Regions from separate parts of the Bradyrhizobium sp. CCBAU 51753 genome, predicted to be linked through region 2. Evidence: predicted binding sites of a transcription regulator. Region 2 holds the regulator's gene; each other region holds the start of a gene.

Region 1 (4,952 bases), 3.3 Mb from region 2:
CAGCAGGCGGCCGGCGATGCGCGGCGTGCCGCGGGCGCGGCGCGCGATCTCGTTGGCGCCGTCAGGGCTCATGCCGATGTTGAGCACGCGGGCGCCGCGGGTGACGATCTTTTCCAGCTCCTCCTCGGTGTAGAAGTTGAGCCGGATCGGAATGCCAAAACGGTCGCGCAGCGGATTGGTCAAGAGGCCCGCGCGCGTCGTCGCGCCGACCAGCGTGAACTTTGCCAGCTCGATCTTCACCGAGCGCGCCGCCGGGCCTTCGCCAATGATCAGGTCGAGCTGAAAATCCTCCATCGCCGGATAGAGCACCTCCTCGACCGCCGGGCTGAGGCGATGGATCTCGTCGATGAAGAGGACGTCGCGCTCTTCGAGATTGGTCAGCAGCGCCGCAAGATCGCCGGCCTTGGCGATGACAGGACCTGACGTCGCACGAAAGCCGACACCAAGCTCGCGCGCCACGATCTGCGCCAGCGTGGTCTTGCCGAGCCCCGGCGGACCGACGAACAGCACATGGTCCAGCGCCTCGCCGCGCTTCTTCGCCGCCTCGATGAAGATCGACAGATTCTTGCGCGCCTGCGCCTGGCCGACGAACTCGGTCAGCGACTGCGGCCGCAGCGCCGTGTCGCCGACATCATCGGTGCGGCGTTCGGGGGTGACGATGCGGGAGGGCGTGTTCACTTCGACAATTCCTTCAGGCCCAGCCGGATCAGGTGCGCGGTCTCCGCCTTCTCACCGGCGCTGCGCGAGGCGGCGGCGATCGCGGCGGCCGCCTGCGGCTGGCCGTAGCCGAGATTGACCAGCGCGGAGATCGCATCCGTGACCGGACGCGGCGCGCGATTGTTGTCGAGCGCGCCGGACAGATGCACCACCGCAGGATCGACATTGGCAAAGCCCGGCGCCTTGTCCTTCAACTCGCTGACGATGCGCTCGGCGACCTTGGGTCCGACGCCCGGCGTGCGCGCCACCGCCGCCTTGTCGCGCAGCGCAATTGCATTGGCGAGGTCGGTCGGCGGCAGCGTGCCGAGCACCGCCAGCGCGACCTTGGCGCCGACGCCCTGCACGGTCTGCAGCAGCCGAAACCATTCGCGCTCGTGATCGCTGCGAAAACCAAACAGCTTGATCTGGTCCTCACGGACATAGGTCTCGATCGACAGCACCGCCGCCTCGCCCGGCGACGGCAGCGCCTGCAGCGTCCGGCCGGCGCAATGCACCTGATAGCCGACGCCGCCGACGTCGAGGATCACGTAATCCTCGCCGTAGGAATCGATCAGGCCTTTGAGCTTGCCGATCATCGCGCCATTCCGAGCTCGATGCTCGCTTCGGCTCGTGTGAGGAGGGCACCGGCGGCAGGGTTCCCTCCCCCCTTGCGGGGGAGGGGTAGGGAGAGGGGTGCCGCTTGCTCAGTGGCCGAACGTGTTGCGCGAACCGCGTGATCGTCATTGATACGTCGTGGCAGATCAGCAGTCAGCGCCCGCGGCTTACCCCTCTCCCCAACCCTCCCCCGCAAGGGGGGAGGGAGCCCAACCAGCGTGGTCACCTCACATCGCTCCCTCATAAGCTCGCCACCTTCAGCCGCAGCGCGGTGCTTTGGCGGTGATGGGCGTGGGTGATCGCGACCGCGAGCGCGTCGGCGGCGTCGGCGGAGGGCGGCTCGGCTTTCGGCAACAGGATCTTCAGCATCACCTGGATCTGGTTCTTCTCGGCATGGCCGGCGCCGACCACGGTCTTCTTGACCTGGTTCGGCGCGTATTCGGCGACAGAGATGCCGAACATTGCGGGCGCCAGCATGGCGACGCCGCGGGCCTGCCCGAGCTTCAAGGTGGCGACGCCGTCCTTGTTGACAAAAGTCTGCTCCACCGCGGCTTCCGCCGGCCGGTAGTCGCCGAGCGCGGCGGCGAGCCCTTCATGGATCGCCAGCAGGCGGCTCGCCAGCGGCAGGTCGTCCGGCGGCTCGACCGAGCCGCAGGCGACGTAGACCAGACGGTTGCCCTCGGTCTCGATCACGCCCCAGCCAGTGCGGCGGAGGCCCGGATCGATACCGATGATGCGGACGGGGGAGCGAATCGGCTGGACTGTCATGGGGTAGTGATACCGCCTCTGCCTGCGAGAACGAAACACAAACGGAGCGTCATCCCCTGCCCCGCGTGTCATCGGTGCTCGTCATCCAGCCCTGCTCGTCATCCCCGCGAAAGCGGGGATCCAGTACGCCGCGGCTTCACCGATCAAACGCCGGTCTCTGGAATACTGGATCGCCCGGTCGCGCCGGGCGATGACAGCGGAGTGTGGGGCGAGGACGCGACGCCTAGCCGCCCATCTTGGCGACCAGCGCGTCGGAGATCTCGAAATTGGCGAACACGTTCTGCACGTCGTCGTGCTCGTTGAGCAGATCCATCAGCTTCAGCAGCTTTTCGCCGGTCTCGTCGTCGACCGCGACGGTGTTTTGCGGCTTCCAGGTCAGCGCCGCCTTGCGCGGCTCGCCGAATTTCGCCTCCAGCGCCTTGGCCACCTCGCGAAAGGTGTCCTGCGAGGCGTAGACCTCGTGGCCGGCCTCGCTGGAGACCACGTCGTCGGCGCCGGCCTCGATCGCGGCGTCCAGCATCGCGTCGTCGGAGGCAACACTCTTGTCATATTCGATGATGCCAGTGCGGTCGAACATGAAGGCGACCGAGCCGGTTTCGCCGAGATTGCCGCCCGATTTGGTGAAGAAGGAGCGGATGTCGGAGGCGGCGCGGTTGCGGTTGTCGGTCAGCGCCTCGACGATGACGGCGACGCCGCCGGGGCCGTAGCCCTCGTAGCGGATCTCGTCATAGTTCTCGCCCTCATTGCCCGCGGCCTTCTTGATCGCGCGATCGATATTGTCCTTCGGCATGTTTTCCGCGCGGGCTGCAACCACGGCGGCGCGCAGCCGCGGATTCATCGCCGGGTCAGGAGTGCCGAGCTTGGCCGCGACGGTGATTTCGCGGGCCAGCTTGCCGAAAAGCTTCGACTTCTGGGCATCCTGCCGGCCCTTGCGGTGCATGATGTTCTTGAATTGGGAATGGCCGGCCATGCGTCGTCTCTTGGAATCGTAGGTCTGAACGGGGTGGAAAACGCGGCCTTATAGGCCCGTGACCCGCCAAAATCAAAGCATCGGCGGGACGCTTTCCGTCCGGACCATCCTACCGCATGCCGGAATATGAGGCACCTGTTAACCATGACTTCATGCCCGGATGCGAGGATCGCGCGTCTCGCCCCAATTCCCAAGAGCAACCCCCAAGAGCCCCTCATGGCGTTCGGTTTGTTTCGAAAGCAGGTGCCGGAGCCGGTCGCGCCGGCCACCGAGGCCAAGGTTTTGGCCGCGGCCGCGCCTGACGCCCCTGCCTCTGCCGAAATCGATTCGGCCCGGGAAATCCTGGAACTGCTGGAACTCGAGCTCGGCGCGATGATCCGCCAGCTCGAACGCGCGGCGGGCTCGGTGGCCGACGGCGCCGATGCGACGGCGGCGACGCTCGCGACCATCCGCGCCCGCACCGACGCCCTGACGGGCCGCAGCAGCGACGCGCAGAGCACCGCGACCACCTTCTCGGAGGCCGCCGACCGCTTCACCCATTCCGCCGAGGACATCGGGGCGCAGGTGCGCAGCGCCTCCCGCCTCGCCGACGACGCCGCGGCCGCGGCGCGCGAGGCCACCGCCAATGTCGACCGCCTGCGCGAATCGTCAGCTGCGATCGGCAATGTCGTCAATCTGATCGCGCAGATCGCGCGGCAGACCACGCTGCTCGCGCTCAACTCGACCATCGAGGCGGCGCGCGCCGGCGCCGCCGGCAAGGGCTTTGCGGTGGTCGCGACCGAGGTCAAGGCGCTCGCGGTGCAGACCCAGAGCGCGACTGAAGAGATCACCAAGAAGATCGAGGCGCTGCAGAGGGACGCCACCGGGTCCGCAGATGCCGTGCACCGCATCTCGCAGGCGATCGAGGCGATCCGCCCTGTATTCGAGAACGTCAACGGTGCGGTCGCCGAGCAGAACCAGATCACCGGCGCGATCGGGCAGAACGCCGCCTCCGCCTCGCACTTCATCGTCTCGGTCGGCACCAGTGCCGGCGAGATCGACAGCGCAACCCGCGAGGCCGAGACCCATGGCGACAGCGTCGCCAAGGCCGGCAAGGCGGTCACCGCCTTCGCCCAGAAGCTGAAAGCGCGCTGCGCGGTGCTGCTCCGGCAGAACGAGCGCGGCGATCCGCGCCAGAACGAGCGCCTGCCCTGCAATCTTCCGATCGAGATCAAGACCGCGCGCGGCGTCATCACCGCACCGGTCTACGAGATCGCGATGGACGGCATTTTGATCGGCGGGCCGAACGCGGAAAGCCTGCCGGCCAATGAGAGCCTGAGCGCGATGCTGCAGGACATCGGCGCCTGCAGCATCAGGATCGGCGAGCGCACCAAGGCCGGCGCGCGTGCGCGCTTCGAGGCTACGACACCGGCGCTGCGCGAAAAGGTCGAGGACAAGATCTGGGCGATCCGCGAGGAGAACGCCGAGCTGATCACCCGCGCGATGGAAGCCGGTCACGCGCTGACTAAGCTGTTCGAGAACGGGCTGTCGAGCGGCGCGATCACGATCGCGGACCTGTTCGACACCGACTATGTCGAAATCCCCGGCACCAATCCGGTGCAGTACCGCACCAAAATGCTGGATTGGGCGGATCGCGCGCTGCCGGCGCTGCTGGAAGCGTTCCTCGCCAAGGACAAGCGCATAGCGTTCTGCGCAACGGTCGACCACAACGGCTATCTGCCGGTGCACAACCAGATCTATTCGCAGCCGCAGCGGCCGGGCGATGTCGCCTACAACACCGCCAACTGCCGCAACCGCCGCATCTTCAACGATCCCGCTGGCCTAGCCGCGGCGCGCAACCAGCGCGCCTATCTGGTCCAGACCTACGCGCGCGACATGGGCGGCGGCAATACCGTGATGATGC
Region 2 (4,952 bases):
CTGTTCGATATCGGCCGCGTCGTGCTCGACATCAGCTTCGACAAGGTGATGGCGTGCTGGGCCGGCCACGCCGGCTGCGCGCCCGCCGACCTCGCCGGCCGCTTCATCGTCGACGACAGCTTCAAGCATCACGAGGTCGGCCGGATCGACGACGCCGCGTTCTTCGCCAATTTGCGCGACACCCTCGGCGTCGGCCTCACCGACGCCCAGTTCCTCGAGGGCTGGAACGCGATCTTCACCGGCGAGATGCCGGGCATCGCGCCGCTGCTCGCCGGCGCCGCCAAGCGGATGCCGTTGTACGCCTTCTCCAACACCAACCCGGCCCATGTCGCGCATTTCTCGGTCGCCTATGCCGATGTGCTCAGCCATTTCCGCGCCGTGTTCCTGTCCTCGGCGATCGGGCTGCGCAAACCCGACGCCGCGGCCTATGATCATGTGGTAAAAGCCATCGGCGTGCCGGCGTCGCGGATCCTGTTCTTCGACGATACGGCGGCCAATATCGAGGGCGCGCGGGCGCGCGGCCTTCATGCCGTCCACGTGACATCGACGGATGACGTGGCAAGGGCGCTGTCCGCGCTTGGGATCGAGAGCAAAATCTGAGGAGGTCCGCGCGTGGCCTTGATGCCGGTTGCCGATGCCCTGTCCGCGATTCTCGACGGCGCCGAGCCGCTGCCTGAGGAGATGGTCGGCCTCGATGCCGCCTATCACCGCACGCTGGCGCGCGACGTCGCGGCGCTGCGCACCCAGCCGCCGCAGGCGATGTCGGCGATGGACGGCTATGCGGTGCGCGCGGCCGATGCGGCCGACCTGTCGGCGCGGCTGAAGGTGATCGGCGAAGTCGCCGCCGGCCGGCCGTTCGAGCGCACGGTCAGCGCCGGCGAAGCGGTGCGGATCTTTACCGGCGGCGTGATCCCCGACGGCGCCGACGCTGTGATCATCCAGGAAGACACCAGGGCCGATGGCGACCACATCACCATCACCGAGACGGCGGTCACCGGGCGGCATATCCGTCCCCCCGGTGTCGACTTCCGCGAAGGCGACGTGCTGCTTGCGGCCGGCAGCCGCCTCTCGGACCGCGCGCTCTCGCTTGCCGCCGCCATGAACTATCCGGAACTCGCGGTGCGCCGCCGTCCCAGGGTCGCGGTGCTGGCAACCGGCGACGAGCTGGTGATGCCGGGTTCCAAGCCGGGTCCCGGCCAGATCGTCTATTCCAACGGCTATGCGCTGCGGGCGTTGGCCCGCGCCGAGGGTGCCGAGACGATCGATCTCGGGATCGCCGCCGACACCGTGGCCGCAACGACCCCAGGCATCCGCCGAGCGCGCGATGCCGGCGCCGACGTCCTGATCACCACCGGCGGCGCCTCGGTCGGCGACCACGACCTGGTCAAGCAGTCGCTGGAGGCCGAGGGCGTCACCATGGCGTTCTGGCGGATCGCGATGCGGCCCGGCAAGCCGATGATGCACGGACGGCTCGGCGCGATGCGGGTGATCGGCCTGCCCGGCAATCCGGTGTCGTCCTATGTCTGCGCCTTCCTGTTCCTGGTGCCGCTGATTCGGGCACTGAGCGGCCGCAAGGTGATTCATCACGTCCGCGCGCGCGCATTGCTCGGCCGCGATCTCGCCGCCAACGACCAGCGTGAGGATTACTTGCGCGCCCGCCTCGAGGCGCGCGCGGACGGCACGCTGATCGCAACGCCCGTGATGAAGCAGGACTCATCGCTGCTGGGGAATCTCGCTGCGGCGCAGGCACTTCTCGTTCGTCCGCCGTTCGCGCCCGCGGCCGCGAGCGGTGCCGAATGCGAGATCCTCACGATGCCGGAGTGAGCCTCGCGCGGCCGCCACTTCGCCGATTGCCTGTCACGTTCACCTGAAATTAAGTGGTTGCGGAACACATATCGAACATATAGTGTCCGTTCATGATTTGTTTCGAGTACTGGTGTCTACAATCGGGAGTTCATCGCGGAGCGCCGTGCTCCGGGTCTTCCGAAGTCTCGGAATCGAACGACGCTATCAACCGGGGGAATACTCGAGATGCTCACGCGCAAACAGTACGAACTTCTGCGTTTCATCAATGAACGTCTGAAAGAGGCCGGCGTGCCGCCCTCCTTCGACGAGATGAAGGATGCGCTCGACCTGCGCTCGAAATCCGGTATCCACCGCCTCATCACCGCGCTGGAGGAGCGCGGCTTCATCCGCCGCCTGCCGAACCGGGCGCGCGCGATCGAGGTGATCAAGCTGCCCGAACTGGCCGCCGGCGGCGGCAATGGCCGCCGCGGCTTCACCCCGAGCGTGATCGAGGGCGCGCTCGGCAAGCGCTCCTCGACGCCGCCGGTCGCCGAGGACGACGGCAACCGTCCGGTCGCCGTGCCGGTGATGGGCCGGATCGCGGCCGGTACGCCGATCGAGGCGCTGCAGACCCGCAGCCACACCATCAGCGTGCCGCCGGACATGCTCGGCGCCGGCGAGCACTACGCGCTCGAGGTGCGTGGCGACTCCATGGTCGACGCCGGCATCCTCGACGGCGACATGGCGCTGATCCAGCGCAACGACACCGCCAACACCGGCGACATCGTGGTGGCGCTGATCGACGAGGAGGAAGCCACTCTGAAGCGCTTCCGCCGCCGCGGTGCATCGATCGCGCTCGAGCCGGCCAACACCGCCTATGAAGTGCGCATCCTGCCGCCGAACCGGGTGCGCATCCAGGGCAAGTTGATCGGCCTGTACAGGAAATACTAGGCGCCGGCGGCACTTGATGATCGTCTGCGCGGAGATCATGCTCAAGCAAAACTATCGGGCGGGATGACGATTCGAAGAAAAGTCATCCCGATCGAGGAACGGAGCGACGCATCGGACCGTTGCTTGGCGGATAGCGCGACGTGTGACTTGCACCAGATGCGCCCAGATACCGCCGACGCGCTGTAGCGTGTTTGTGATTGAGGCCGTCCGTGACCAGTCGTACAATCGCCTCGAAACGAGAAAACACTCGTTCGCTATCGTCCACTCTGGTAGAGGCCCGCGCCTCAAGGAGAGGCACGGGTCGCTACCTCGACAGAGGAGCCTTCCGATGTGTGACTATAGCCTGCATGCGGTGCAATCGCGTCCCGCCGTCGTCGGAGAGACGCTGATCAGCACGACTTTCCGCGGCACGTCGACCCGCGGTTTTGCCTCGGAGAACGATCCCAACGTCGCGGTCTGCATGCTGCCCGGCACCGAGCTCGCCTTCGTCGAGAACGTCCGCTACGACAGCCGGTGGATCTGGACCAAGACGATCGGCTATCGGGTCGGCGTGTTCAACGAGGTCGAGCCCGACGTGCCGGATCGCCATCACGACGCGGTCGAATTCCCCGACGGCAGCCATGTGCTGGTGACCCAGCTCGTCGAAGGCCAGCGCGTCACGGTGCTGCAGCTGCCGGCGCTGCATCCGACCGTCGAGCACAAGCCCAAGGTCGCAGAGCGGCGGCCCTCCGCATTCGCATCGCTGTTTTTGGGTTGAGCGCATCGTCGCCGCAGGATGAGCTGTCCCGCGGCGGGTGACCAAAGCGATTTCGAGCGACCCCGGAGTTCCGTTCCGGGGCGCATCAGTGAGGTTGCGCTGGACGCCGGCTCGGTTGCGCTGGACGCCGGCTCGGTTGCGCTGGACGGCACCTTGGCGCATCATCCCGCGCGGAGGACGTGCGCGGTGGTCGACAAGGTCACATGGCAGCGAGCTGGACGCGTCACGGAACCGGGCCGCTACATGTTCCGGTTCGGCTGGCTGACCGTGACCGCCGATGACCTCAAGGTCTGGCAGCAGTTTCCCGAAGCCGTCTTCACCCTGGTCAAGAAGCCCGACGCCGGCCCCGATGCCGACGAATACCACCTCGGCCTGTTCGAGCTGCCGACCGCCCCCTCCTCCGACCACCACTAATCATCGGCCTGCAGATCGGCCTCGGCCGGCGTCGCATCGACGGCGGGGCGTGCTGCGCCGGCGGGCGGCCGCAGCGTCGTCTCGCTGTCGGCATCGCCTGGAACCGCCGGCGACCACGGCCGGTCGATGCTGCCGGGCTTGACCGCATCGATCGCAAAGCCGTCGCCGATCCGGCGCAGCGCCAGCGCGCCGTGCCGGCGCAGCCGCTCGGCATCGATCACCGACGCCGCGCAGCCCTGGGCGACCTGTCGCGCCGTCACGATCACCGCGGCCCGCTCGCAATCGTCGGCCAGCGCCTCCGGCCGGGTCGCCAGCGCGACAAAACCGCCGCCGCGGTGCCGGGTGACGCAGCCGGCCTCGTCGCAGGAGACGCCCTCGCCCAGCGACGCATCGCCCGCGGTCCGCGCGTCGGCATCCGCCGCCAGCCATTCCTTGACCACAAAGGCGTCCCGCGCGCTGTGCATCAGATGCAGCCGACCGTCGCCGCCGCGCACCGCGACGTTGCGGCCATCGGGGGAGATCAGAATGTCCGGCAGCGGCGCCCGCACCGCCCAAACCAAGGCCGCCACCAGCAACGCCGCGCCCGACCAGCGCAGCGGCGTGCGCAACAGCCCGAGCAGAATGATCCCGGCGCTCGCCGCGATCAGCGGGGCGGTGCCGAATGCCGCCATCCGGCCGACCGCGCCCGGCAGTGCGGCGACCCATTGCGTCACCACGATCATCCAGTCGATGCCAAATCCCATGATCGCCCAGAACACGCCGTCGAAGCCGAACGGCATCGCGGCGAGCCCAAGCAGCCCCGCCGGCATCACGATCGCGGAGACCACCGGCATCGCCGCGAGATTGGCGAGCAGCCCGTAGGGCGTCACCCGATGGAAATGGAACGCGGCATAGGGCGTGGTCGCGAGCCCCGCCACCAGCGAGGCCAGCACCAGCACCGCCAGCTCGCGCCCGCCCCACAGCGCAACGCGCGCCGTCACCGAATGGTCGGGCGATGCCAACAGGCTCGGCATCCCGATCTGCACCAGCGCCACCAGCCCGAGGG
Region 3 (4,952 bases), 4.4 Mb from region 2:
GGCGAGCGCAGCATCGCCTTGCCTGCATCAGGTCAAGCAGCGGGCCAGAGCGGGCAACAACGCGAACAATCTCAAAAAGACTATGGAGGAAGACGTATGACGCTCAATGTCTCACGACGATCCTTGCTCGCGCTCGGCGCCGGTCTCGGCGCCAGCACCTTGCTCGGCGGCACCGCGATGGCGCGCGCGCCGAAGCAGGGCACGCAGACGCCCTACTGGCACCGTTTCGTTCTGGGCGAGGCCGAAGTCACCGTGGTCTCCGACGGCCCGCTGCCGCTCGGCGATCCCTCCGGCACCTTCACCGGCGTGCCGAAGGAAGAAGTGAAGAAGATGCTGGCCGACAACTTCCTCAATCCGGACAATGTCGTGCTCGAGCAGAACTCGCCGATCGTCAACACCGGCGACAAGCTGATCCTGTTCGACACCGGCATGGGCACCTCGCAGGCGTTCGGCCCGACCACCGGCCGGCAGCAGAAGAGCATGATGGAAGCCGGCATCAAGCCCGGAGACATCGACGCGGTGGTGCTGTCGCACGCCCATATCGACCACATCGGCGGCATCGTCGACGCCAATGACAAACCGCTGTTCCCGAACGCGCAGTACTACATCACCCAGAGCGATTACGAGTTCTGGACCGACGAAGGCAAGATGGGCAGCCCGCTGAAGGATTTCATCGTGCATGCCCGCAAGAACCTGCTGCCGGTGAAGGACCGCCTGGTGTTCATCAAGGACGGCCAGGAATTCCTGCCCGGCGTGCAGGCGATCGCGGCGCCCGGCCATACCGTCGGCCATACCATCTTCATGGTGACCTCGGCCGGCAAATCTTTCGCCTTCCTCGGCGACCTCTCGCATCACGCGGTGCTCTTGCTCGAGCGTCCGCGGATGGAATTCTCCTACGACACCGATCCGAAGCAGGCGGCGGCGTCGCGGGTGAAGCTCTTGGAGATGCTGGCGGCGAACAAGATCGCGGTGATGTCCTATCACTTCGCCTGGCCGGGCTACGGCCACGTCGCCAAGGCCGGCGAGGGCTTTCACTACTATCCCGAGCCGATGCAGATGCTGCTCTGACGGCGGTCGTTCGGGGGCGGCGTACGTCGCCTCCGAATGTTCCTGTAATGTTCTTGCGCTTGGCAGGCACTGGTCAGTTCTAAAATGTGGCGTGGAAATTTTACTAGACCGGCTTGATGTAGGTGAACTGTCGGCCGCCGGCCGATTTTTTGACTTGGGAATCTCTCAAGACTCACCGATACTTAGAGGCAGGACGGGTGAAGGTACCCGCCCCTGTTATCCCCTCTTTCCACCATATTTAGTGTTTGATTCAGTAACTCGTACTAGTCCTTGACGGGCGGATGGGTGTGACCTTACGCTTCCAGAGGTGTTCGGCCCATGATTCCCCAAACTAAAACGCCCCGACCTTACGGACGGGGCGTCTAGATCGAAGTTAGGAGACGTAGCTCAGCTGGAGCCCTGACAAGCCTAGAGAGCACTGGATTCGTAATCCGGAGGTCGGTGGTTCGAGTCCACCCGTCTCCGCCAACTTCGGTAAGAAAGGCTCCATCGCAAGATGGGGCCTTTTTTATTCAAGCAAAGTCTGTCCGAGGAGTCGATAGTCTCACAAATTGCCCTCGCGAACAAGTATTTTTGTGCCATTATTCCGGGGAATAATCCGGAGTATGTGATGGCAAAAGGGTCGAATCCGCTCAAGACAGAGGAAGTGAGCCTCTCCCTAAATCCGCAGTCGGTTTGGTATTTGGATCGCTTGATCGAGACGGGACTCTACGGAAACACACGACCGCAAGCGGCGGCGATCGCGCTATTCGATCATTGCAAAATGCTAATCGCTCAGGGAACGCTGAGCATGGCGCCCCCCTTACCGGGAAGTGGCGCCGTCCAAGTTACCCGGCCTTAGCCTCAAAGGCTTCGATCGTTTCAACAAGGTCAAAGCAAGCTTTGCATATGTTCCTGTAATGTTCTTGCGCTGAGCGCCCCTTTCCGCTACCTTGGGTGGCGGAAGAATGGGGCAGCATGGTTCAGCGGGTTTCCACCGTCGCGTTCGAGGGGATCGAGGCCCGCGCGGTCGACGTGCAGGTGCAGGTCGCGCCCGGCCTGCCGGCGTTTGCGATCGTCGGCCTGCCCGACAAGGCGGTGTCGGAGGCGCGCGAGCGGGTGCGTTCGGCGCTGATCGCCTCCGGCCTCGCGCTGCCGGCCCGCCGTATCACCGTCAACCTCGCGCCCGCCGACCTGCCCAAGGAAGGCAGTCATTACGACCTGCCGATCGCGCTCGGCCTGATGGCGGCGATCGGGGCGATCCCGCCGGATGCCCTGGGCGGCTTCACCGTGCTCGGCGAGCTCGGGCTCGACGGCTCGATCGCGCCGGTCGCCGGCGTACTGCCGGCCGCGATCGGCGCCAATTCGCGCGACGAGGGGCTGATCTGCCCGGCAGCCTGCGGCTCGGAGGCGGCGTGGGCGAGCCCGGACATCCAGATCATCGCGGCGAACTCGCTGATCCAGATCGCCAACCACTTCAAGGGCACCCAGGTGCTGTCGCGCCCCCAGCCGAGGGTGCAAGAACAAAACGAAGCGCGCGAGGAAGCGCTTTTGGACCTGCGCGACATCAAGGGCCAGGAAAGCGCAAAGCGCGCGCTCGAGATCGCGGCGGCCGGCGGACATCATCTCTTGATGATCGGCTCGCCCGGCGCCGGCAAATCGATGCTGGCGGCGCGGCTGCCCTCGATCCTGCCGCCGCTGTCGCCGTCTGAACTGCTCGAAGTCTCGATGATCGCGTCCGTCGCCGGCGAGATCCGCGACGGCGCGCTGACCGCGCGGCGGCCGTTCCGCAGCCCGCATCATTCCGCCAGCATGGCGGCGCTGACCGGCGGCGGCACGCGGGCCAAGCCCGGCGAGATCTCGCTCGCGCATCAGGGCGTGCTGTTCCTCGACGAGTTGCCGGAGTTCGATCCGCGCGTGCTGGACTCGCTGCGTCAGCCGCTGGAGAACGGCGAGGTCGCGGTGAGTCGCGCCAACCACCGCGTCACCTATCCGGCGCGCTTCATGCTGGTCGCGGCGATGAATCCGTGCCGCTGCGGCCACGCCTATGAGCCCGGCTATTCCTGCAAGCGCGGCAGGCTCGACCGCTGCACCGCCGACTATCAGATGCGGATCTCCGGCCCGCTGATGGATCGCATCGATCTGCGGATCGAAGTGCCCGCGGTGACCGCCGCGGATCTGATCCTGCCGCCGCCGGCGGAAGGATCGGCCGAGGTCGCCGCCCGCGTCGCGGCGGCGCGCGACGTCCAGCTCGCGCGCTATGCCGCCGCCGGCCTGCCGCAGATCCGCACCAATGCGGAATGCCCGAGCGCGCTGCTCGAGACCATCGCGCAGCCGGATGCGCACGGGCAAAAGCTGCTGCGCGAGGCCGCCGACAACATGCGCCTCACCGCGCGCGGCTATCACCGCGTGCTGCGGGTGGCGCGCACGCTGGCCGATCTCGACGGCGCCGAAACGATCGGCCGGCTGCACCTTGCCGAGGCGCTGTCCTATCGTGCATTGGCCGACGATCTCAGGCGCGCGGCGTGATCCGTCCCGTTTTCGTGCGGATTCGCGTCGCGTCAACGCGACGGTAACCACTCTTATTTACGCTCCGCAAACCATAAGCGACCGCGATCGGCGGGACGCTTGGGTCGAGCGAGTGGTGTCATGTTGCGTTTCAAGGTTCTGGCCTCGGTGCTTCCCCTCGCCGCGGCCGCGGTGTTTGCCCGTGCCGAATTGCTGCCCGGTCCGCGGCCCTGCATCGAGGTCGGCGGCGCAGCGCTGCAGATCGCCTCTCACCCCTGGCTCGCGCACGCCCATGTCAGCTTCACCGACGATCCGCGCCGCTCCACGGTCCGCGTTCAGATCACCGACAGCGCCGAGCTCGCCGACTTCACCGTGATCGACGATGTCGACGACCGCGAGGCGATCGGCGATCGCGAAACCGGCGCCTGCGAGAGCAGCACCGTGCCGCAGTTGATTGCGATCTCCAGCGACCCGCGGCCGAACGACCCCGTGATCTACCTTTCGCAAGACGGCCCGTCCGACTATCGCGTGTTCGTGCAGTCGAAGACGTTTTCGGCACGCGACGCCGCGGCCCTGATCGTCAGCGCCCGCGGTGAACCTCGCCCCGTCGAGGAAGCGTCGCTGCCCTCCGAGGCGCCGGTCCACGTGCCTATGCTGGCGGCGTTAACCGCTCGCTAACCCTGTTCGCAGCGCCGCGCGAAACGCGCCTCTGTTTCAAGCACTTTGCAACGTGGCCGACGCATCGTCGTCGGCAACACTCGAGCATTCAGGGCCGCTGTTGATGGGGCGTTTTTTCCGGATCAAGTTGCGCCTGCGCCGCTTCCTGCGACGTCACCCGCGTCTCAGCTTGATCGTCCGTTCCCTGATGATCTTCTCGGCTGCGTTCGGCGGCGCCTTCGGCTTCATCTCGGGCGCGGTCGGCGAAAAGAGCGGCTACGACCCGAACTCGTTCGCGATCGGCGTCAGCTTTCTGTTTGCGCTGGCCTGCCTCTGGATCGTGACGCTCGGCATCCGCCTCCGCCTGTTGCGCGCCAAGCTGCGCACCATCGCCTTGCACAATGAAGCGATGGCCGACCGCAACTGGGAACTGCAGGAAGCCGAGCAGCGCGCCAGCAACCTGTTCGCGGCGCAGGGCGACCTGATCGTGCTGCGCGACCTCGAGGGACGCATCACCTACGCCAACGACGCCTATTGCGAGCTGGCGCAGGCCTCCCGCGACGCGCTGATCGGCAGCACCACGGCGCTGAAGATCATCGAGCAGGGCGACACCGCGCTCGAGGCCAGCGGCACCCGGGTCCACGACCAGAAGATCGAGGGTCCGCTCGGGCCGCGCTGGATCGCCTGGCGCGAGGGCCTGGTCCGCAACGACGCCGGCAGCCCGGCGGAGATGCAGAGCG
Region 4 (4,952 bases), 340 kb from region 2:
TCGGCGAGGCGCTGCGCGAGATCCGGGCGCACCACGATGCGGTCGACCACGACGTCGATGTCGTGCGGGAATTTCTTGTCGAGCGCGGGCGCTTCCGCGAGCTCGTAGAACGTGCCGTCGATCTTGACGCGCTGAAAGCCCTTCTTGAGGTACTCGGCGAGCTCCTTCTTGTACTCGCCCTTGCGGCCGCGCACGACCGGCGCCAGCAGATAGAGGCGGGTGCCCTCGGGCAGCGCCAGCACGCGGTCGACCATCTGCGAGACGATCTGGCTCTCGATCGGCAGCCCGGTGGCCGGCGAATAGGGCACGCCGACGCGGGCCCACAACAGGCGCATGTAGTCGTAGATTTCGGTGACGGTGCCGACGGTGGAGCGCGGGTTCTTCGACGTGGTTTTCTGCTCGATCGAGATCGCCGGCGACAGGCCGTCGATCTGGTCGACGTCGGGCTTCTGCATCATCTCGAGAAACTGGCGCGCATAGGCCGACAGCGACTCGACGTAGCGGCGCTGGCCCTCGGCATAGATGGTGTCAAACGCCAGCGAGGATTTGCCGGAGCCGGACAGGCCGGTGAACACGACCAGTCTGTCGCGGGGAATCTCGACGTCGATGTTCTTCAGATTGTGTTCGCGCGCGCCACGGATCGTGATGGCGCGCGACGAGGAGCCCGCGGTCTGTTGGCGCTTCGCCTTGAGCACTTCATCCATTGCGACAGTTCCGGGCGCCTGAACGTTGCGCCTTTTGGGCGCGCGCCACCGGTGATGCCGGGACCCTGCGCCGATGGTGGTGTGAGGACTGGAACGTAGGAAGAACGGCGGCAGATTTCCAGTGCCGAGTTGATTCCATCAACGGATAGTTCGCCTGATGGCAGCAGGCGTCAGCAGCGGGGGTTCCGGGCAAAGCAAAAAGGCCGGCCACCAGGGCCGGCCTTCGGGTCCCGATCGTGCGATCAGGAGTTGCTCAGTGCTCAGTATCTCGCGACCACCGGGCCGCCGAAGTGATAGTTCACGCCGAACTGGACGCTGTGCAGTTCGAGCGTTCCGGAGGGCACGCCGAAATAGGTCTCGCTGTCCAGGCTGCGGTACAGGTACTCGCCCTTGATCGACCACTGCGGCGCGATGAACGCCTCGATGCCCGCGCCGACGGTCCAGCCGGAGTGGAAGTTGCTCTGCGAAGCCGTCACGCCGAGCGCGGTGACGCTGAGCTTGTTGTCGACCCAGGCGTAGCCGCCGGTGCCGTAGAACAGCACCTGGTCGACGGCGAAGCCGACGCGGCCGCGCACGGTGCCGAGCGCTTCGATCTTGCTCTTCACGGTGACGCCGAAGCCGCTGACCGACGCATTGACGTCAGCCCAGGCGCCGTCGGCCTCGAGGCCGTACACGAAGTTGCCGGCCTGCCAGTTGTAGCCGATGGTGCCGCCGCCGAAGCCGCCTTCCATCTTCGGGTTGCCGGAGTTTTCGCTGGCGTAGCCACCGAAGCCGCCGATGTAGAAGCCCGTCCAGTTGTAGATGGCGGCAGGGGGCGGAGCCTTCACGTAGGGGGCACGGGCCGCCATGTCCGCGGCGCTGGCCGGTGCAAATGCGCTCAGTACAAGCAAACCGGCCGAAGCCAGCAACAGATTCCTCATTTCCAAATTCCCAGTCCCGATTGTCTTGTCGACGCTATCGTCGACCCTTCATGCCCCGTGAAGGACATCACGCAGGATTGCCTGACGTTGTCATCCTTCTACACAGCCGGACACAGAATGTGTGTGCCCGGAAAACAACAATGCGGCGGAAACACACAACCTAAGGTGTTTTGGCGGCGCCGGATCACAGCTTTTCGTCTGAACAGCAAAAGGTCGGCGCGAAGCCGGCAAGCGACATTGGCCGGCGGGCAAACAAAAAGGCCGGCACAAGGCCGGCCTTTTCGATGGTCTGAAATCCGATCGCGCGATCAGTACCTGACTTAGTACTTGGCGATGACCGGGCCGCCCCACTTGTAGTTGACGCGGACGGTGACGACGTCGACGTCCTGACTGATGCGGGTGTTGCTGAACAGCAGGCCGCCAGCCGGAGTCCTCAGAGTGTAGGTGTGGTCTTCCATGAAGAAGTGGTTGTACTCGACACCGGCGGTCCAGTTCGGCGCGAAGCCGACTTCGATGCCGGCGCCGACGGCTCCACCCCAACGGGTTTCGTCGGTCTGGCCCGCGACGACCGGGGCAGGCACGTTGGCGAAGGTGCGATAGCGGTTGTCGGTCAGAGCAGCACCGCCCTTGACGTAGAGCAGCACGTTGTTGACGGCGTAGCCGATCTGGCCGGTGAACAGGCCGAAGGCGTCGATCTTGGTCTGGTTGGTGAAGGCGCCGGGCGCGAACAGTGCTGCGTTATTGCTGCCCTTGAAGTCGGCCCAGTTGCCCTGGGCTTCAAGGCCGAACACCCAGGTGCCGGACTGCCAGCGATAGCCAATCTGACCACCGGCGGTGCCGCCGGTCGCGTCGTGGCAACCATCCGATCCGATATTCACGCCGCCGACGATTTGATCCCAGCAGTTGTGGCTCGAGCCCCAGCCGCCGTTCACGCCGATGTAGAAGCCAGTCCAGTCGTAGATCGGAGCGATGACGGGCGGCGGCGCCTTGGTGTAGGGCCGGGCAGCGAGGTCGGCGGCGGCGGCAGGCGCAGCGAACGCAATCAGAGCGACGGTACCGAGCAAAAATTTCTTCATCGTCAAATCTCCCAGCTCGTGATCGGCTTCCTGTGGTCCCGAAGCGCGATCTCAGACGCGAGCGCCCGCGTCATGGATCACAGCTATAGCCTGATTCAACCGCCAAAGCCGTCTCCCAAAAGCCACACTCGCGCAAGAAGTGCATAATAACCAAGCTATTGTTTTGTTTGGATTTTTCAGAAGGCCTCGGGCGGTGAAGCGCAGATCGGGGACAGAATTGGCCGCAGTTCCGTTGCTACGGCTGGTTGCAGAACAAAGCTGGAACGATGCCGGCGGCGATGCTATATGTGGTGGATAACGGCTTGATAACCGTGTGACGGCGAAGGCGGCGCGCCGGTGTCGGCGTATAGGGTCGTTCGCGACGCCTGCAGTAAGTGGCGAAGGTTGAGAGTGGCGGCCGATGTCCGGCTGCCCGGTTGAGTGGAGAAGAAGCGATGGCGGGAAGCGTGAACAAGGTGATTCTGGTCGGCAATCTCGGCAAGGATCCGGAGATCCGGCGGACGCAGGACGGTCGTCCGATCGCGAACCTCTCCATCGCCACCTCGGAAACCTGGCGCGACAAGGGCACCGGCGAGCGCAAGGAAAAGACCGAGTGGCACCGCGTCGTGATCTTCAACGAAGGCCTTTGCAAGGTCGCCGAGCAGTACCTGAAGAAGGGCGCCAAGGTGTACATCGAGGGCCAGCTGCAGACCCGCAAATGGACCGACCAGAGCGGCGTCGAGAAATACTCGACCGAGGTCGTGCTGCAGGGCTTCAACTCCAACCTCACGATGCTGGATGGGCGCGGCGGAGGCGGCAGCAGCTTCTCCGACGATGGCGGCAGCGATTTCGGCTCGGCCGGTCCGGTCTCCTCCGCGCCGCGTCGCCCGGTCGCCGCCGGCAGCCGCAACAGCGACATGGACGACGACATCCCGTTCTGACCAGCGGCAGGATTTCCAGATAGCGCGATCAGGGCGCTCATTCCGTGAAGATTCGTTTCATGGAGGGGTGTCCTGATGCGCGCTGGGAGCTTGCTCATGTGGACAAGTGGGATAACTCCATAACTTGCTGATATAGTGTAGCCATTTTCCGGTGGCCGGCTAAGGTTCCGCCAGACTTTGACACAGCCAAATGTAAATGATATTTACATCGGCGCCGGCAATGCGCTGTGGTTGCCGCGAAGCGCCTGAGGGCTGTCATCATGAGCCTCGCACCGTTGCTCGACGCTGCGCCTGCGATCCCGCTCCACGCCTTTGCCGCGATGGCCGCCTTTGTGCTCGGCTCCATTCAGCTCGCCGCGCCCAAAGGGACGCTGCCGCACCGGACGCTGGGCTGGATCTGGGTAGTCCTGATGCTGGTGGTGGCCGGCAGCTCGTTCTGGATCCACCAGATCAAGCTGGTCGGTCCGTGGAGCCCGATCCATTTGCTGTCGATCTTCTCGCTGGCGATGCTGGTGCTCGGCGTCGCAGCCGCGCGAACGCATAATGTCCGCCGGCACAAGTTCACGATGATCGGCATCTTCTTCGGCGCGCTGGTCATCGCCGGCCTCTTCACCTTCATGCCGGGCCGCATCATGCACGCGGCGGTATTCGGGCCGTGAGAGCAGCGAATGGGGTAGCGAAGAGGGCTTTTCCGTTCGCTGTTCGCCATTCACTATTCGGCCCTCAATCGCGTCGTTCGGGAACTTGCGAGCTTCCCCGTAAGTGCATGAAAAAACAGACGGAAAAACCGAGCAGCAAAGCCGTGTGGGGGTGGTTTTCGGGCCCCCGATACGCTATATGATTCCCGAGTAAAACTGAGCGGATTTCCCCTTTGTCCGATAGCGAAGACGACAAGCCCGGCGAGCAGCCGGGACCCTCCGATATTCGTCCCGTTTCCATTCTCGAGGAGATGAAGAAGTCCTACCTCGATTACGCGATGAGCGTGATCGTGTCGCGTGCGCTGCCCGATGCGCGCGACGGACTGAAGCCGGTGCACCGGCGCATCCTCTACTCGATGCATGAGCAGGGACACACGCCGGACAAGAAGTATGTGAAGTCCGCCCGCGTGGTCGGCGACGTGATCGGTAAGTATCACCCGCACGGCGACCAGTCGATTTACGACGCCATGGTCCGCATGGCGCAGGACTTCTCGCTGCGCGTGCCGCTGATCGACGGGCAGGGCAATTTCGGCTCGGTCGACGGCGATCCGCCCGCGGCCTACCGATATACCGAAGCGAGGCTGACCAAGGCGGCGCTTGCCGTGCTCGCCGACATCGACATGGACACTGTCGA

What was found. The regulator LexA, encoded in region 2, represses DNA repair genes until DNA is damaged. The targets are predictions, from matches to a motif close to TGTTCNNNNTGTGTTCNG.
Region 1: ruvC (crossover junction endodeoxyribonuclease RuvC) is a predicted target of LexA. The motif match lies at 2,111-2,128, and genes of this name have one in related genera.
Region 3: XH93_RS00860 (YifB family Mg chelatase-like AAA ATPase) is a predicted target of LexA. The motif match lies at 1,958-1,975, and genes of this name have one in related genera.
Region 4: XH93_RS22480 (single-stranded DNA-binding protein) is a predicted target of LexA. The motif match lies at 2,949-2,966, and genes of this name have one in related genera.

Annotation. Positions count from the first base shown of each region.
Region 1 is NZ_CP030037.1:1,335,542-1,340,493, reverse strand. It holds gene ruvB (Holliday junction branch migration DNA helicase RuvB) at 1-678, opposite strand, end outside; gene ruvA (Holliday junction branch migration protein RuvA) at 675-1,292, opposite strand; gene ruvC (crossover junction endodeoxyribonuclease RuvC) at 1,552-2,079, opposite strand; gene XH93_RS06060 (YebC/PmpR family DNA-binding transcriptional regulator) at 2,303-3,049, opposite strand; gene XH93_RS06055 (methyl-accepting chemotaxis protein) at 3,266-4,952, shown strand, end outside.
Region 2 is NZ_CP030037.1:4,629,508-4,634,459, reverse strand. It holds gene XH93_RS20885 (HAD family phosphatase) at 1-600, shown strand, start outside; gene glp (gephyrin-like molybdotransferase Glp) at 613-1,824, shown strand; gene lexA (transcriptional repressor LexA) at 2,032-2,736, shown strand; gene XH93_RS20870 (hypothetical protein) at 3,065-3,493, shown strand; gene XH93_RS20865 (hypothetical protein) at 3,680-3,907, shown strand; gene XH93_RS20860 (ComEC/Rec2 family competence protein) at 3,904-4,952, opposite strand, start outside.
Region 3 is NZ_CP030037.1:184,298-189,249, forward strand. It holds gene XH93_RS00850 (MBL fold metallo-hydrolase) at 97-1,068, shown strand; tRNA gene XH93_RS00855 (tRNA-Thr) at 1,445-1,536, shown strand; gene XH93_RS00860 (YifB family Mg chelatase-like AAA ATPase) at 2,026-3,576, shown strand; gene XH93_RS00865 (hypothetical protein) at 3,697-4,233, shown strand; gene XH93_RS00870 (PAS domain-containing hybrid sensor histidine kinase/response regulator) at 4,337-4,952, shown strand, end outside.
Region 4 is NZ_CP030037.1:4,970,099-4,975,050, reverse strand. It holds gene uvrA (excinuclease ABC subunit UvrA) at 1-704, opposite strand, end outside; gene XH93_RS22490 (outer membrane protein) at 965-1,624, opposite strand; gene XH93_RS22485 (outer membrane protein) at 1,945-2,700, opposite strand; gene XH93_RS22480 (single-stranded DNA-binding protein) at 3,135-3,620, shown strand; gene XH93_RS22475 (DUF2306 domain-containing protein) at 3,881-4,279, shown strand; gene gyrA (DNA gyrase subunit A) at 4,492-4,952, shown strand, end outside.